DNA from 3 places in the Dickeya aquatica genome. Region 2 is predicted to be linked to each of the others. Evidence: predicted binding sites of a transcription regulator. Region 2 holds the regulator's gene; each other region holds the start of a gene.
What was found. The regulator Fur, encoded in region 2, represses iron uptake genes when iron is present. The targets are predictions, from matches to a motif close to ATAATAATGAGAACNACTATCAA.
Positions count from the first base shown of each region.

Region 1: a site for Fur is predicted at 1,700-1,722, ahead of fes (enterochelin esterase). Genes of this name have one in related genera too.
Region 3: a site for Fur is predicted at 1,529-1,551, ahead of DAQ1742_RS17430 (siderophore-interacting protein). Genes of this name have one in related genera too.

Region 1 is NZ_LT615367.1:1,261,142-1,264,424, reverse strand. It holds gene DAQ1742_RS05780 (amino acid adenylation domain-containing protein) at 1-12, opposite strand, end outside; gene DAQ1742_RS05775 (MbtH family protein) at 62-280, opposite strand; gene fes (enterochelin esterase) at 277-1,623, opposite strand; gene DAQ1742_RS05765 (TonB-dependent siderophore receptor) at 1,915-3,283, shown strand, end outside.
Region 2 is NZ_LT615367.1:3,021,202-3,024,484, forward strand. It holds gene fldA (flavodoxin FldA) at 183-710, shown strand; gene fur (ferric iron uptake transcriptional regulator) at 1,138-1,584, shown strand; gene glnS (glutamine--tRNA ligase) at 1,669-3,283, opposite strand, start outside.
Region 3 is NZ_LT615367.1:3,843,678-3,846,960, reverse strand. It holds gene tnaA (tryptophanase) at 1-1,158, opposite strand, end outside; gene tnaC (tryptophanase leader peptide) at 1,299-1,409, opposite strand; gene DAQ1742_RS17430 (siderophore-interacting protein) at 1,639-2,541, shown strand; gene leuD (3-isopropylmalate dehydratase small subunit) at 2,908-3,283, opposite strand, start outside.

The sequences.
Region 1 (3,283 bases), 1.8 Mb from region 2:
TGATTCTGACACGTTGTTTTCCTTACTCCCTCAACACACACCACGCTGACCGGCTTTCGGGTCAGGCTTCGTTCGCTTGCAGGACTGACGGGCGCATGTCCTGCCAATAGGTTTCGATGTACTCGATACAGGCGGCGCGCGGCTGTGGCCCAAATACGGCCTGCCACCCGTCGGGAACGGCGGCAAACATCGGCCACAGGCTGTACTGCTGCTGAGTGTTGATGAGCACCTGAAATGTCAGCCTGTCATCATCAAAGGGATTACATTGTTCCTGGCTCATGGTTGCTCCTGATTCATGGTGGTTACCTCGTGTGATAGGATGGCCGGGTCGTTTAACAGCCAGCTCAGGCCGTCAATCAGCCCGCCGCGCCAGCACAGCGTGTCATGTCCACCGGCGTACTCTCGCCAGTGAAGGCGATGTCCGGCGGCAGACAATGCCTGGCGCATTTGCTGGTTAACGAACGCAATATCGGCTTCACGCCGTCCGGCTTCCTGAAAAATCACCAGCGGCGTGGTGGTGCGTCCACCTTGCCGTACCTGATGGATTAACTGCCCCGGCTCCAGTGTGTCGCGCCGGTCAAAATCGGTAATAAAACGCACCTGCGGCCACCAGAATGAGCCGGACTGCGTAAGGATTCGTCCAAACCGCTCAGGCCAGTGCAACCCGGCATAGAGTGCCGCCAGCCCGCCATAGCTTTGGCCAGCCACCACGGTGCGGTCAGGATCTTCGCTAAATGGCGTTATTTGCGCCGCCTGCACAAGCAACTCCTGTTGTAGTGCCAGCCAGAACTCGGCGCAGCAGGGCAACTCGCGGCTGCGGGTCGGCATGTCAATGGCGTCTATCAACAGCCACACCGCCGGTGGCAGTGCACCGGCGGCGGTTTGAGCATCCAAAACCGCGAACACCGGTTTTTCTACCGCCCATTTCTGACCGTCGAGCAAAATCGCCAGCGGGCGTTGCGCGGGCTCGCGGCTATCGCCCGTGGTGTAGAGCCAGATACGGCGCTGGTTGCCGAGCCGCGGGCTGCGCCAGACAAACGTCGTCAGGCGTTTGACATCGGGTGCTGACGCCTTTCCGTAATCCACCACCTGCCAGGCGTGCTGTGGCAAGGCGTTTGGCATCTGGGCCAGCGAAAGCTGCGCTCCCCACGGCTGATAGCGGTTCAGCGGGTCGGCTATCGCGGCCTCAGACACGGAACGCCACCATGCCCGCTGCTGCTGCTCACACTGTTGGGCATCAGCACTGAACCGCGGTGGGCACTGCGCTGCCGACACCGGGATCAGTGAGTAACTGCCTCGCCAGTCACGCTCCAGCGCAACCGACCAGTGCCACACATCCGTGGCGGCTAAACGCTCCAGGCTTTGCGGGTCAAGGCTGTGATGATCGGTCACGCCGTTGACATCGGCATAGACCCGCACCGTCGTGGAGTGATGCTCATCACCCTGCGGGTCACGCCAAAAAAAAGTGGCCGTAACCCTGGCCTCATCCAGCGCTTCCACCAGCGGTGTACCTAACCCGGCAAGTTGCTGCCACCACGACTCGCTGCCAGCCTCGCGGGATGACAGCAATGCCGCGCTGAAGCCTGATGGCAGTACAGCCAACCGTTCAATGCTCTGGCTCATCCTGTAACGCCCTTACATTTGTTTAACAAAATTTATGCTTCACTTTAAACAATGACAAAACTATATATTGATACAAATCATATTGAGAACTATTTACATTTGCAATAAGATGCAGCCCTCGATGTCGGCCAGAGCATATCGGAGTGAACTCCGACAAAAATCAGTTTTGATAAACATCAAGATATTGATTTTAAAATAAACAACTTCAAAACCCAGGATGAAGACCCCGGCTGGCAACGAGGAGATAGGTAACACATAAAAAATAACGTTTTCTACAGGAGGGGCTCACTGATGCTACGCACCAGGAAGAAACAATTAATAAAACTAACGTCTTGGCAAAAAAACAGAAATAGCATGCCGGTTGTTTTCGCATCCACCGTATTACTGGCAACATCGGCCAATGCGGCACAAACCAACACCAGCACCGATACCATGGTGGTGGAGGCACGCGCAGGAGAAAGCGTGATCGCCCCGATGAAAGGGATCGTGGCAAAAGAGAGCGCATCTGGCACCAAGACCAGCGTACCGCTCATCAAAACGCCGCAATCGATAACCGTTGTCACCCGTGACCAGATGGATGCGCAGGCGGTTTCCTCAGTTTCTGATGCACTCAACTACTCCAGTGGCGTTCTCACCAATTATCGCGGCTCATCCAACCGAAATGATGAAGTGATTACGCGCGGCTTTCGTTACGCGCCCAAGTTTCTTGATGGGCTGAGCTATGGCCTGAGCGGGCAAGGGGCTGCATTAGGGAAAATTGACCCGTGGCTGCTTGAGCGGGTTGAACTGGTACATGGGCCTGCGTCCGTACTCTACGGTCAGGTCAACCCCGGCGGGCTTATCAGCATGACCAGCAAACGCCCCACCGCTGAAACCATCCGTAAAGTTCAGTTCAGCACAGGCAACCAGCATCTGGGCGAGGCGGCGTTTGATTTTGGCGGCGCACTCAACGATGACAAAACCCTGCTCTACCGCCTGAATGGTATTGGCAGTACCCGCAATGAATTTGTCAATGATTACAAGCAGCAGCGTGTCGCCATCGCCCCGGCGCTGACCTGGCTGCCCAACAGCGATACCAGCTTCACCCTGTTAACCAGCTACCAAAATGACCCTAAAGCAGGCTACCGTAATTTCCTGCCCAAAATCGGGACAGTCACCGAAGCCAGTGCGGGTTATGTGCCCTATGACATGAATGTCAGCGATCCGCACTACAGCCGTTCTAAACGTGAACAAATCGGCCTCGGCTATATTTTCGACCATTCCTTTAACGACAACGTCTCTTTTCAGCAAAACTTCCGCTATTCACAGTTGAAAGAGCGCTATAAATATCTGGTTTACACTTGGAGTAACCCAGAAATCTCCGACACATCACTGTCTCGACGTCAGGTACGTGAAGAGTTGAACGCAGATGAAATGGGGCTGGATAATCAGCTCAAGATCAAACTGGCGACAGGTGATGTAGAACATACGCTGTTAAGCGGCCTTGATTACAAATGGCAGGATCGCGATTACAACTACTGGCGTAATGGTGGCAATCAATACAACTTTGACTGGTCAAAACCGAACTATGATGGTTCCTATCTGGTCAGTGACAGTCAGTTAGCACTCAATCAGTCTCACAAGAAGAAACTCAATCAACTGGGTGTTTATCTGCAAGACC
Region 2 (3,283 bases):
TATTTTAAAAAAATTAAAAAAACATTAAGGGCAAGGTTAAAAAGCAGCCAGTTCATTTCGCTTTACCATTTGCCGCCACGGTTACAGATACACGTTTATCCATCTGAGCGCGTCTGTTATGATTAGCGGATCGCGGGTGACGCAGAAACCATACCCTTAGGAATCAAGAGGTTATTTTATCTATGGCTCTCATAGGCATTTTTTTTGGCAGTGACACAGGCAATACCGAAAATATTGCCAAGACTATCCAGCAACAACTGGGCAGCGACGTTGCCGAGTTGCATGATATTGCCAAAAGCAGCAAGGAAGACCTTGAGCGTTTTGACATTCTGCTGCTGGGTATTCCGACCTGGTACTACGGTGAAGCGCAGTGTGACTGGGACGATTTCTTCCCAACGCTTGAAGAAATTGATTTTGAAGGCAAACTGGTTGCGCTTTTTGGCTGTGGCGATCAGGAAGATTATGCAGAATATTTCTGTGATGCCATGGGAACCATCCGTGACATTATCGAGCCACGCGGGGCCACTCTTGTCGGCCACTGGTCAACGCAAGGTTACTATTTTGAAGCCTCAAAAGGCCTGGCGGATGACAACCATTTTGTGGGTCTGGCGATTGATGAAGACCGTCAGCCAGAGTTAACCGGCGAACGCGTTAGCGCCTGGGTCAAGCAAATCAGTGAAGAATTAAATCTGAAAGAGTTGCTGGCCTGACAGAAAGAGGGGCTCTGCGGTATTACTCAGAGTCCTCTTTCTCATGCTGACACAAGGTCTGCCAGCCAAACGGCGCAGCCCGGTGCTCATCGCCATAAATATTGGCTGGCACCACCTCCCGCAGAGATATTGATAGAAAATACCTATAACAATAAATTGTACAATTTTTTAACTTTTTGCCTTTACAGGGTACAATGCCCGCACGGTTGACCGTGTCACGCCCTGTGTCTCTCTCGCCACTGAATCTGCTTTTTGCCACAAAGAACACAAAAAACAGTCGGTTGGCGAGTATTATATTGTAAAAGTTCGGTGGTTTTAATTTCGACGCCACGGTTCTATAATTGATGCACAGTGACCTTTTTTAAGCCAACCGATAATATCAGGCTTATAGCCTCCCAGATGAAGCACGTAACAGGACTAAATCCGCATGACTGACAACAACACCGCATTAAAAAAGGCAGGCCTGAAAGTAACACTTCCGAGACTGAAAATTCTGGAAGTGCTTCAGGATCCTCAATGCCACCATGTCAGTGCGGAAGACTTATACAAGAAACTGATTGATATGGGTGAAGAAATTGGCCTTGCCACCGTTTACCGCGTACTGAATCAGTTTGACGATGCCGGTATCGTCACCCGCCATAACTTTGAAGGTGGCAAGTCGGTTTTCGAGCTGACCCAGCAACATCATCACGATCATCTGATTTGTCTGGATTGTGGTCGCGTCATTGAATTTAGTGACGAGTCGATTGAAGCTCGTCAGCGTGAAATTTCCGAAAAGCACGGCATCAAACTCACCAACCACAGTTTGTATCTGTATGGTCATTGCAGCAGCGGTGACTGCCGTGAAGATGAAAACGCGCACGATGAGCGTTAATTGATTACGCCGCATCCCGTGTCTGAATACTAAAAAATAAAACCGCCGAGGCGGTTTTATTTTTATTCAATTCGCTGGTGAAGCTCAGCCCGCCCAGCTATCCCGCAGGCCTACCGTCCGGTTAAAAACCAGGCTGTCCGCACTGGAATAGACGCGATCGGCACAGAAATACCCTTCACGCTCAAACTGATAAGCTTTTTCAACCAGGGCATCACGCAGGCTCGCCTCTACAAACCCTTGCGCAATATTCAGCGAAGCAGGGTTAATGGTTGAGAGAAAATCTTCCGCCGCACCAGGATTCGCCACGCTGAACAACCGGTCATACAAGCGGAATTGTGCCGGTAAAGCATGTGGCGCAGACACCCAGTGGATCACACCTTTCACTTTGCGACCATCAGCCGGGTCTTTACTCAGCGTTTGCGCATCATAGCTGCAATAGATAGCCGTGATAACACCTTGCTCATCTTTCTCAACGCGCTCAGCCTTAATCACGTAAGCATTACGCAGGCGCACTTCCTTGCCCAGCACCAGACGTTTGTACTGCTTATTGGCTTCTTCACGAAAATCGGCGCGATCGATATACACTTCACGGCTGAACGCGACCTGGCGCGTGCCCATCTCCGGCTTGTTGGGGTGGTTTGGCATAGCCAGCCACTCTTCGTGCCCTTCAGGTAAATTCTCAATCACCACTTTTACCGGATCCAGCACTGCCATTGCGCGTGGCGCGCTCTCGTTCAGGTCATCACGAATGCAAGACTCGAGGGCAGCCATCTCTACGGTGTTATCCTGCTTGGTCACACCGATACGACGGCAAAACTCACGAATAGACGCAGCCGTATAGCCACGGCGACGCAGGCCGGAAATCGTCGGCATACGCGGGTCGTCCCAGCCTTCCACGACTTTTTCGCTCACCAGCAGATTCAGCTTACGCTTAGACATCACGGCGTATTCAAGATTCAGACGGGAAAACTCATACTGGCGCGGATGCGCCGGGATCGAGATGTTATCCAGCACCCAGTCATACAGGCGGCGGTTGTCCTGAAATTCCAGCGTGCACAACGAATGGGTGATACCTTCCAGCGCATCGGAAATGCAATGGGTAAAGTCATACATCGGGTAGATGCACCATTTGTTGCCAGTCTGGTGATGCTCGGCAAATTTGATACGGTATAGCACCGGGTCACGCATCACGATAAACGGCGAAGCCATATCGATTTTGGCGCGCAGGCAGGCGGTACCTTCGGCAAAATCACCGGCGCGCATTTTCTCAAACAGCGCCAGGTTCTCCTCTACGCTGCGATCGCGAAACGGACTATTTTTACCCGCGCTCGTCAATGTGCCACGGTATTCACGGATCTGCTCCGGCGTCAGTTCATCGACATAGGCCAAACCTTTATTAATCAGTTCAAGCGCATAAAGATACAACTGGTCAAAATAATCAGAAGAGTAGCGAACCTCGTCACTCCATGAGAAGCCCAGCCATTGCACGTCATGCTTGATAGACTCGACGTATTCAATGTCTTCTTTTACCGGGTTCGTGTCATCAAAGCGCAGGTTACACTTGCCGCTGTAATCCTCCGCGATGCCGAAATTCAGGCAGATAGATTTGGCGTGACCAATATGCAGATAGCCGTTCGGTTCTGGCGGAAAACGGGTCTGAATATGCTTGTGCTTACCAGAAGCCAAATCTTCATCAATG
Region 3 (3,283 bases), 820 kb from region 2:
GCGAATACCGGCTTCCAGATAGAGCGCGTTATTGAGCGCCTGTGCCGGGAACTGCTCGGCAGGAATGTGCGGCAGCAGCTTTTTCGCATCGACAAATACCGCATGGCCGCCCACCGGGTATTGAATCGGAATACCGCCTGCGCGCAGGCGCTCGCCAAGATACGTCACCTGGCCGATGCGGTAGGTCAGGTAATCTTCGTTCATGCCTTCCTCAAGCCCTATCGCCAGCGCTTCCATGTCGCGCCCGGCCAGCCCGCCATAGGTGACGAAGCCTTCCATCGGCACGCAGCGAATGCGCACCTCGTTGAACAGTTCTTCATCGCTGCGAAAACAGCACAGGCCACCAATGTTCACCATCGGATCTTTCTTCGCTGACATGGTCAGCATATCGCCATATTGGTACATCTCATGGACGATCGCTTTGATGGAGCGGTTTTCATAACCGGCTTCACGCTGTTTGATGAACCAGGCATTTTCACAAAAACGGGCAGAGTCAATCACCACCGGGATGCCGTGCTGCTGCGCGATGCGATACACCTCACGCATGTTACCCATTGAAATCGGCTGGCCGCCGGAGCTGTTACAGGTGACGGTGGTGATGATAGCCACCACGTTGTCTGCGCCATGCTGCTCAATCGTCGTCTGTAACAGGTCGAGGTCGAAGTCGCCTTTCCAGTCGTAATAGGTGGTGGTGTCAAAGGCTTTCGGCGTGACGACGTTAATGGCGCGCGCGCCGTTGAGCTCAACGTGGGCGGCGGTGGTATCAAAATGGAAATTGGAAATAAACACCGGTTTTTTGCCGCCGCCGGCGCGCTGTTTTTTGGCTATCAGGCAGGGGAACAGAATTTGCTCGGCACCACGGCCCTGATGGGTGGGAATCGTAAAGGGGTAGCCCAGCAACGTTTGCACTTTTTCACACAAATGGTAGTAGTTGCGCGACCCGGCATAGGCTTCATCACCCATCATTAGCCCGGCCCACTGGCGGTCGCTCATGGCACCGGTGCCGGAGTCGGTCAGCAGGTCGATATACACATCCTCGCTACGCAGCAAAAACGGGTTATAGCCTGCTTCCTGCAAGGCTTTCTCCCGCTCGGCGCGGTTGGTCATACGGATGTTTTCTACCATTTTGATACGAAAAGGTTCAGGAATACGTTTCATGCAATCTCTCCTCTCGCCCGCAGGGGCGCAACGGCACCACGTTTCGGATGTGGCGTCAGTTGAATGTTTTGTCAATGCAATAAAATCAGGCGGTTATGCGCCAGATGGACAGAACAACGGAAGGTCAGCGCGCGGCTGACTCAGGCATGAAACGGGCGGGGAAAATCATTGGTCAGACGATGGTCGATATTGAACCAGGGGCGGCAGTCGCCACAGAGGTTCTGTCGATAACACCGGATGATACGTGTCATGAGCCCTCCTTATCTCGTGAGTCTTGAAAGCCCAGCATAGGCGAAAAGCGGTGGTAAAAACCGTGATCCCACGGGCAAACCGGCACCAGGCAGTGAGGCGTGATGAGAATAACAACATATCAATAATGCTTCTCATTACCATGAAGTGCTGGTAAAACAGAGCGGAAAGCCACTTGCCATGTTCAGGCCGGGTGGCGAAAACCGGTGTAATCAAGAGGTGAGCAGCGTTATGGCTGGGGTAAAGGAATATAGAGTCTTTGATGTCACATTGGCGCACAAGGTCTTGCTGACGCCGTCTCTGATAGCGTGTGTGTTACAGGGCGAGGCGGTCAAAGAGATGAAAATCTGTGCGCCGGATCAGCGCATCAAAGTGCTGTTGCCTGCGGAAGATGGCACGCCGTCAAGCCTGCCGCCGACAGGCGAGTGGTACAAGCTGGCGCAGGCGCTGCCCAAAGCACAGCGCCCGATTGCGCGTACCTATACGCTGCGTGCGCTGGATACCGAGCGCGGTGAGATGACGGTAGAGTTTGTCGCGCACGGCACCGAAGGCCCGGCTTCCGCCTGGGCGCTGGGTGCCGAGCCCGGTGCGCGTTTGCAGGTGGTCGCGCCGCGTGGGGATTATGCCGGTGATAACGGCGGCTATGAGTGGGTGCAGTCAGCACTGACCCGGCAGGTGTTACTGATGGGCGATGAAACGGCGCTACCGGCCATCAAGAGTATTCTTGAGCAACTGGCGCGGCAGGATAACCCGCCGCAGGTGCAGGCGTTCATCGAAGTACCGTTACAGGCGGATTGCACCGATGACTATCGCACGTTGCCGTTTGCCGAGGTGGTGTGGCTGCCGCGCGAAGGCACGGGCGCAACCTATGGTGAGCGTTTGCTGGAAGCCGCGCGGCATTGGTCATGCCCGACAGCGCAAGCCGTATCACATCCGGTGACGGTTGAGGATATCGCCGAGGGGGAAAAAGTCTGGCAACCGGCCAGCGCGCAGCAAGGTCAGTTCTTTGGCTGGGTGGCGGCGGAATCCTCTGCGGTGAAAGCATTGCGCCGCTATCTGCTGGCAGAAAAAGGGGGCGCACAGGATGCCATCACGTTCATGGCCTACTGGAGCCGGGGCCCGCGTCCACATTGAGTTTGTTGGCAAACCGCCGTGTTTTGTTGCTTGAGGAGCTTATGCAAGACTGGTGGGAGGTTTCGTGCGCGATAACGGCGATTCTCCCTTTGCAGCACCGTCGCACGCACGACAAGGAGAGGCTCAAACGCCGCCTCTCCTTGACCACTGGCTGGAGGCTAAACTGCGCCGCTAACGCGGTACCTTCGGCGTTCGCCTTCGCTGTTCGGGCCGCCCGTGACGCGTTCCATACGCGGCACGGGCTTTCGCCGCATCCATGCGGCTCACCCGGCGAAGTCGTCCACCTCAGCGCAGTTTGGATGCCTGAAATCGCTTTGCCTGCGCTTAAGTCGTTTTGTCTGTAAGCCAAAAGCCCACAGAGCCGAATTAACGCAGAAACGCCGGTTGCTGTTCTTCGTAACGGGCGATGGCGGCATCGTGTTGCAGCGTCAGGCCGATGCTGTCCAGACCGTTTATCATGCAGTGGCGGCGGAAGCTGTCTATTTCAAACGCGTAGGTGTTGTCGCCCGCTTTCACCTGCTGGGCTTCCAAATCCACCGTGAAGGTGATGCCTTCGTGGCTGGCGACCAGTTTGAACAAGTCATCGATATCCGACTCGCTCAGTTTGACCGGCAACAGCTGGTTGTTAAACGCGTTGCCGTAAAAAATATCGGCAAAGCTTGGTGCAATCACCACGTTGAAGCCGTAATCGGTCAGCGCCCAGGGCGCGTGCTCGCGCGAAGAACCACAGCCGAAGTTTTCG